2 regions of the Pantoea osteomyelitidis genome follow, and region 2 is predicted to be linked to the other one. Evidence: predicted binding sites of a transcription regulator. Region 2 holds the regulator's gene; the other holds the start of a gene.

Region 1 (4,143 bases), on a different contig from region 2:
ACTGCGGCAGCGCGCCCTGCGCCAGCGCGCGCGTTTCCTGCGCATTGAGCACCTCCGCATCAGGCAAACCCATACGCGCCTCAGCGTTAATCACTTCACGCCCCAGCTTCAGCTGATAACCGAGACGATGTAGCGTTTCCGCAACCCGCGTGGCGGTACGAAATTCCAGCCAGCCCGATTCGGCAAACTGATGCAGATCGCGCCGCCAGGCTTGCAGCTGGGGCACCAGCGCGCTGACATGGTCAGAGAGAGTTTTCACAGGCGTTGTCCTTGATGTTGGTTTTTATGCACTGCGGCAAATTTACACAATGGCGTCGGCCTGCATAAGATGCGAATATCCTTTACCTGATAAACAAAAGTTATCACCGGATACGCTATGCCAGCCAATATCAAGCTGCACCAGCTGCGCGCTTTTGTGGAAGTCACGCGCCAGGGCAGCATTCGCGCCGCCAGCCGCCTGTCGGGTATTTCACAGCCCGCGCTGAGCAAATCGATTCAGGAGCTGGAGCAGGCGCTGGGGGCGCGGCTGTTTATCCGTCGCCAGCAGGGGGTGGTGCTCACCGATATCGGTGATAACTTTTTCCGTCATGCCAGCCTGGTGTTGGAAGAGCTGCGCACGGCGCAGGAAGATATTCAGCAGCGTCTCGGGCTGGCGGGCGGGCGCGTCAATATCGGCATCGGCAGCAGCGTGGCGCGCACGCTTATGCCGCAGGTCATCGACCAGTTTCATCGCGAATACCCGCAGGTACGGGTGCGCATCGTGGAGGGCCAGCTGGTATCGATGATCCACGAGCTGCGCCAGGGCGAGCTTGATTTCACCATCAATACCTACGATCAGCGCCACTTTGACCGCGAGCTGAGCTATGAGCGGCTGACGGAACGCGAATATAAGGTGGTGGTGCGCAAAGGCCATCCCTGTGAAAAAGCGCGCTCGCTGGCAGCGCTGCAACACTGTAGCTGGACGATGCCCACGCCGAAAGGCAGCTACTATCGTCTGCTGCACGATATGTTTCACGATCGGGACATAACGCCGAACATCAGCGTGATCTGCGAAACCTTTATGGCCTGCACCAGCCTGGTGGCGCAGAGCGATTTCGTCAGCATTCTGTCGGTGGATGTGATTGCCGATCCGATTCTGGGTCGCCAGCTGGTGGCGCTGGAGCTGGATGAGCCGCTGCCCAAAGCGACTTTTTATCTGATTCAGCGCCGGGATACCACGCTGACGCCCATGAGCGCTTACATGGCGCAGCTGTTCCGCCGTTATTGTCAGGGCTGAGATCGGCGTACTCTCGCTATCGTCTACACTTTGGACGAGACAAGAAATTCACACAACCCATGTACGGAGGTGGAGATGCAAGTCAGTCCTTATCTGTTTTTATATGGCCGCTGTGAAGAGGCGATCGATTTTTACCTGGAAGCCACAGAAGGCGAGCTGCTGTTTAAGATGACTTTTGGCGATATGCCCGAACAGGGTCAGCAGGTGGGCGATGCTTCTGCCGCGCCATTCCCGCCGGATAAAATCATGCATGCGCATCTGCGTATTGGTCAGGGCGAGATCATGATGAGCGACGGCAACACCGATCATCCGCCGGCGTCCCCCCATGCGGGTTATGCGGTGAGCCTGGCCACTACCGATGAAGCGCAGGGAAAAGCCTGGTTTGAGAAGCTGTCGGCGGGAGGAAAAGTCACCACGCCATGGCAGGAGACCTTCTGGGCCAACGGGTTCGGCATGTTTATTGATAAGTTCGGCATTCCGTGGCGCATCAACGTGGTAAAGCACAGCTGACAGCGCTTTCCGCCCGGCCTTTCCTGCGCGCAGGGAAGGCCGGGCGTTCAATCAGAAGTTATAACCTACCACCAGGTAGTAACCCCAGCCGGTCGATTTCACTTCAAAAGGTCCGTTGCCGAAGTTCAGCTCGCGACCATCAGCCCACTGTCCGCCGTTATGGAAGTAACGCGCTACTGCCGAGTAGTGCCAGTGATCGTAAGCCAGCGACAGGATATGGCTGGAGGCGATAGAGTTGCTGGTACGTGACGAACCACCCTTCTCGTTAAGGTCGGAACCCCAGTCGAAGTTGGTAAAGCCGATATAGCTCAGGTTGCCGCCCCACAGCGTGGTAATCGGCACGAAATATTTCACCTTGAAGCGATAGCCATCCCAGCTGTTTTCGTTCGCCGCGCCGTAGTTTTCCCACTGATATTTGGCATAGACGTTCAGCGACAGGCCAACATCGCTGTGGGTGTCGATGTCGGTGCCCAGACCCATATACCAGGTGTTCTGACGGTTAGCGCTGTTGTGGCCCATGTCGTAGATATAGTTGTTGGCGAAATACCACTCTTTGAACGGGCCGAAAGCCAGGCTGGTGCCGGTCAGCTTGTCGATGGAGAAACGCGGTTCAATCTCCATAAACATCGGCGAACCGTGATCGAAAATGCCGTTGGCGTTGCTGTTGCCGACGCCAAAGAAGTTAGTCAGATCCAGGTAGCCGTAGAAATCGAACCAGTCTTTATGAGCAAAGGCTTCATATTCGAGGTAAACGTCGTTGTTGAACTGCGGTCCAAAACGGGTGTGGGTGCTGCCCACCACGTTTACGCTCTGGTGCCACCAGTCGGAAACATACTGCGGATCGCTATCAGCCTGTACCGCGCCCGTGTATGAGCCAGCCAGTAAGGCGCCTGCTATCAATGCTTTGAATTTCATTATTGTTAACCACATGCTTTCGACCGCATCGGTGAACATGCAGTCGGAGTGAAATCAATCCCAGCGGGTGGGCGGTGAGTTTTTAACCGTGTTATCGGGACCCGGTTTTGAGTTTGCTTAGAGTATTGGTCGCAAAGCGATAGAAAATAGATTTTGATCACGTTTGTCAAAATGTGTTGCATTTCAATTCCGTTAATATGTGATGAAGATCACAAAATAACGCTGTAACGAACGGAACCAGGCAACCGTTTACGTTGTCTGGTTCGTTGCAAAAGTGGCAGAGATCAGGGAAGGGTTACGCGTACCTGTAAACCGCAGATTTCGCCCTGCGGACCGAAACAATTAGAAAGAGAAACCTGCATACGGTGTTTTTGCGCCACGCTGCGCACGATAGATAAACCGAGTCCACTGCCCTGCGCCTGCACGTCGGGCGAACGGGTGAAGCGGTCAAAGGCGCGATCGATAAAGGATTCGGGCATACCGGGCCCGTTATCGACGATATCCACCACCGTGTGCCCGGCGACGCGGTGCAGCAGCACATCCACCAGGCTCCCTTCCGGCGTATGCAGCATCGCATTGCCGATCAGGTTATCAAACAGGCTACGCAGATCGGAGCGGCTGGCCTGCAAGCGATAATGGGTGGTGCCGTTGTAGCCAATATCGATACCGCGCTTATCCGCCACCACCATCAGCTGTTCAATGCTTTCTTTCAGCACCTCCTCCAGCTCAATGTTCTCTATCGTGGCGATCACCGAGCGATCTTCCTGACGCGAGATATTCAGCAGCTGCGTCACCAGATGGCGCGTGCGCGTGACGCCCGCCTCCAGCTGATCGAACTGACGGCTCGCCTCTCCTGGCTGAATGTGCTGACGCAGGTTCTCCAGCTGCAGGGTTACCGCCGTTACCGGCGTGCGCAGCTCGTGAGCAGCGTCTTCCAGAAACTGCCGCTGTGCCGACCAGGCGGCGCGCAGCTTATCCAGCAGCGAGTTATAGGCGGCGATCAGCGGCAGGATCTCGTCGGGCAGGCCGTCGGGCGGCACGCTGTAAGGATGGTGCGTCTCCTGCGCGGCGATATGGCGCGAGGCGGTGCGCAGATCGCGGGTAATTTTGCGCACCACCAGCCAGATCACCAGCAGCGACAGCGGCATCATCAGCAGTAGCGGCACGATGGCCGAGAGCGCACGCTGCACCACTACCGTTTTCATGTAGCCGAGATTATGCAGCACCTGAATAGTTCCGATATCGCTGCCCGGCGCACCGGCGCGGGTAAACACCCGCCATGCGCAATCATGGCAGCGGCCTGCGCTGACGTCATGCCACCCTTTGGTGGTTTGCAGCGGCACATGCAGCGCAGGCCAGGAGCTGGCGCGCAGCTGGTTATTGCTGTCCCAGAGCTGAACCACATAGGCGCTTTTCAGCTTATCGGCATGGGGCATCAGCGG
Region 2 (4,143 bases):
CAGGTACCTGTTAATGCCAGTTTGCACAAGGCGGAAAAAAAGAGTGCGCGCGACGATGAGCGGCGCAAACGTCGTCCCGTTAAAACCACGGCGAAAAAGTCTCGCCTCTCGCCCGTTGTGAAGTCGACACTAAAAAAGCCGAAAAAAACTCAAACCGCCACGCTGCACGCGGCAAACAAAAAAAGCGTGCCGACATCCCGTAAACGCTATGGCCACCAGCGTCAGGGCCAGGACCAGGTTATCACGGGCGATCTCACCACCATCAAAATGAGCAAAACCCACCGTCTGCGCTATCAAAAAGCGCGTGAAACGGCGATGAATAAGCTGATGGGCCAGTTGGGCAAACCTTATCAATGGGGCGGCACCTCACCCCATACCGGTTTCGACTGTAGCGGTCTGGTGTGGTACGCCTATAAGGATGTGGTAAAATTCAAGATCCCGCGCACCGCCAATGAAATGTATCATCTGCGCGATGCCGCGCCGGTAAAACGCGAGGCGCTGGAGAAAGGCGATCTGGTGTTTTTCCGTATAAACAATCGCGGCGCAGCCGACCATGTCGGCGTCTATCTCGGGAATGGCAAATTCATTCAGTCGCCGCGCACCGGTAAAGATATTCAAATCAGCGCGCTGGGCGAAGATTACTGGCAGCGACACTATGTCGGCGCCCGTCGGGTGATGACCCCCAAAACGATTCGCTGAAAAAGCCGGGCTTGCCCGGCTTTTTTACGCTCAGTGCATGATGGCGGTGAAGCTGAAAGCCACGATCATCAGCAATGCCGCCACGGTGGTGGTCAGCGCCAGTCTTAAATCAGTGTTCATTTGCTCTCCTTTACGCTTATAAAGTGTGTGGTTATTGTCATTTTCTCATAGCGCCCGGTAAAAATCTCGTTTTATCGATTCAGCCTTGCTAGAATTCGCCCTTTCGTTGCGCAACAGCAGCAACGCTATGCCGTCCGCTCTATTTAAAATGGCGTTTTTATCTGCCGGAACGTCACTTCACAGACGACAAACCAGACAAAAAAGGCGTGAAATACCTTTAGCGGACGCAAACGTTTAACATTATACTTATCAGTAGGTTGCGATAAGCCGGGAGTATCGTTTTCATGGCAACAATCAAGGATGTGGCAAAACGCGCGGGTGTTTCTACCACCACCGTTTCTCACGTCATCAATAAAACGCGTTTCGTTGCTGAAGAGACGCGCAACGCCGTTTGGACCGCGATTAAAGAGCTGCACTATTCGCCCAGCGCCGTGGCGCGTAGTTTGAAAGTGAACCACACCAAAACGCTGGGTCTGTTGGCTACCTCCAGTGAAGCGCCTTACTTTGCGGAAATTATCGAGGCGGTGGAGAATCACTGCTTCGATCGCGGCTATACCCTGATTCTGGGCAACGCCCACAACGACCTGCATAAGCAGCGCGCCTATCTGTCGATGATGGCGCAAAAGCGCGTCGACGGGCTGCTGGTAATGTGCTCAGAATATCCCGACGACCTGCTGAAAATGCTGGAAGAGAACCGCAACATTCCCATGGTGGTAATGGACTGGGGTGAATCGCGCGGTGACTTCACCGATACCGTGCTGGATAACGCTTTTCAGGGCGGCTACCTTGCCGGTCGTTATCTGATTGAGCGCGGTCACCGCGATATCGGCGCCATTCCCGGCCAGATGGAGCGCAACACCGGCGGTGGACGCCATGCCGGGTTCGTGAAGGCATTAAATGAAGCGGGTATTCAGCTGCGCCCTGAATGGACGGTACAGGGCGACTTCGAGCCGGAATCAGGCTATCAGGCGATGCAGCAAATTCTGAGCCAGAAACAGCGTCCGACCGCCATATTCTGCGGCGGCGACATTATGGCGATGGGGGCGATTTGCGCCGCCGATGAGCTGGGGCTGCGCGTACCGCAGGATATTTCGGTCATCGGCTACGACAACGTGCGCAACGCGCGTTACTTTACGCCCGCGCTGACCACTGTGCACCAGCCAAAAGCCCAGCTGGGTGAGAAGGCGCTGGAGATGCTGTTGGATCGCATTACCAGCAAGCGTGAAGAGCCTCAGACGATTGAAGTCAATCCGACCCTGATCGAACGCCGTTCGGTAGCGGATGGCCCCTTCCGGGATTACCGTCGCTAAGCGCCGCCTCAAATCTCGCTTAGCCACTCCTGATTCAATGTTTGCGCATCGCCCAGGTAGCTTAACAGCCAGCTGAGCGCGGGTGATGCGCGCTGTTCTGACCAGCTGACGCAGCAGGGACTCTCCGGAAAAGGCACGGGCAATGTCAGCTCGGTGATTTCTCCTGACCTGAGCAGCGGCCGTGCCAGATGCCCCGGCACCATCGCCACGCACAGACCGTCCAGCAAGCACGCCAGTCCGGTTTGCCAGTCCGGCACCACCAGCCGCCGCTGATTGTCCAGCGTCCAGGTATTGCGGCGCGGCAGCGCGCGCGATGTATCTTCCAGCACCAGCGAAGGCCAGGCGCGCAGCGCCTCATCCTCAATCTGCGCCAGTTGCGTCAGCGGATGGCCGCTTTTCACCACGCAGCGCCAGTTAAGCGCTCCCATATCGCGAAAGGCGAAACGTCCGCCAACCGGAATCGCCTGGGTGGCGCCAATCGCCACATCCACACGCCCGTCAGCCAGCGCATCCCAGACGCCGTTAAATACCTCATAGCTGATCAGCAGTTCAACATCGGGAAAGTGACGGTAAAAATCCTTCACCAGCTGGCGCGTGCGGGCGGGCTTGACTATGCAGTCTATCGCGATGCTGAGCTGACCGCGCCAGCCGTTAGCCAGCTGTTGACACTGCCGCCGCGTGGCGAGCATTTTTTTGATAACAGCGCGCCCTTCGCGCACAAAATGCTCGCCAGCCGGGGTCAGTACTACCTCCCTGTGTTGCCGCTCAAACAGCGGTACTGCCAACCAGCTCTCCAGCTGGCGCACCGTATAGCTCACGGCCGAAGGCACGCGGTGCAGTTCCTGCGCCGCTGCGCTGAAGCTGCCGGTACGCGCCACGGCATCCACCACCTCAAGACCATACTCAGACCACATAAGCTCTCTTCAAAAATTTTAACAGCAACCCGCAAATATTAACGTTTCACAAGCAGTAGCGCATCCTTTTACACTTTGCGGCGTTTAACCTTTACCGAGAATCACATGCTGACTTCAAAAGGATTTCTGCTCTATCTCGCCTTGCTGAGTATGCTCGGCTTTCTGGCAACCGATATGTATCTGCCCGCCTTCGGCGCAATGCAGCACGATTTCAACACCGTCCCCGGCACGATCAGCGCCAGCCTGAGCCTGTTCCTGGGCGGTTTCGCCTTTGCCCAGCTGATCTGGGGACCGCTTTCCGATCGCATTGGCCGTAAGCCGGTATTGCTGGCTGGCCTGCTGCTGTTTGCGCTGGGCTGTGGCGGTATGCTATGGGTCGCCGACGCCCGACTGATGTTGGCGCTGCGTTTTCTGCAGGCGGTGGGTGTTTGCGCGGCAGCGGTGAGCTGGCAGGCGCTGGTAGTTGATCGCTATCCGCAGGCGCATGCCAATAAAGTGTTTGCCACTATTATGCCGCTGGTTGCGCTTTCACCGGCGCTGGCGCCGCTGCTGGGCGCCTGGCTGCTCAATCATTTTTCATGGCGCGCCATCTTTATGGCTTTGCTGCTGCTGACGCTGGCATTGGTTGTCGCGACGCTGCGCCTGCCGGTAAAACGCGCTGAATCCGCCGTCACTGCCCCGCAGTCCGGTTTTTTAACCCTGCTCCGCTCCGCGGTCTACAGCGGCAACGTTCTGATTTATGCCGCCTGCTCTGCCAGCTTTTTCGCCTGGCTGACCGGTTCGCCCTTTATTCTGGCGGAGGCGGGGCTCTCACCGGGCGACATCGGCCTCAGCTATATTCCACAGACCATCGCTTTTCTGATTGGCGGATTCGGCTGTCGCGCGTTGCTGAGTCGCCTTACCGGCAGTCAGCTGCTGCCCTGGCTACTACTGATCTACAGCCTGAGCATTTTGTCGATCTTTGCCGTGGCGCTGAGCGGCCAGGGCGGGCTGGTGGCTTTGCTGTTGCCCTTCTGCGGCATGGCGCTGGCAAACGGCGCTATCTATCCGATCGTGGTCTCCAGCGCGCTGCTGCCTTTTCCGCAGGCAACAGGTAAGGC

The links. Region 2 encodes PurR, which represses purine synthesis genes. Its sites were predicted from a motif close to CANGCAAACGTTTGCNTG; they were not measured.
Region 1: the regulator PurR is predicted to act here: its motif matches at 2,940-2,957, upstream of ABU178_RS02720 (nucleoside-specific channel-forming protein Tsx).

Annotation. Positions count from the first base shown of each region.
Region 1 is NZ_JBGFSN010000003.1:100,426-104,568, reverse strand. Features, by position in the region: gene ABU178_RS02735 (amidohydrolase) at 1-259, opposite strand, end outside; gene ABU178_RS02730 (LysR family transcriptional regulator) at 377-1,276, shown strand; gene yjdN (VOC family metalloprotein YjdN) at 1,352-1,786, shown strand; gene ABU178_RS02720 (nucleoside-specific channel-forming protein Tsx) at 1,838-2,701, opposite strand; gene ABU178_RS02715 (sensor histidine kinase) at 2,986-4,143, opposite strand, start outside.
Region 2 is NZ_JBGFSN010000004.1:926,374-930,516, reverse strand. Features, by position in the region: gene ABU178_RS09495 (C40 family peptidase) at 1-699, shown strand, start outside; gene cydH (cytochrome bd-I oxidase subunit CydH) at 730-819, opposite strand; gene purR (HTH-type transcriptional repressor PurR) at 1,104-2,129, shown strand; gene punR (DNA-binding transcriptional activator PunR) at 2,138-3,043, opposite strand; gene punC (purine nucleoside transporter PunC) at 3,149-4,143, shown strand, end outside.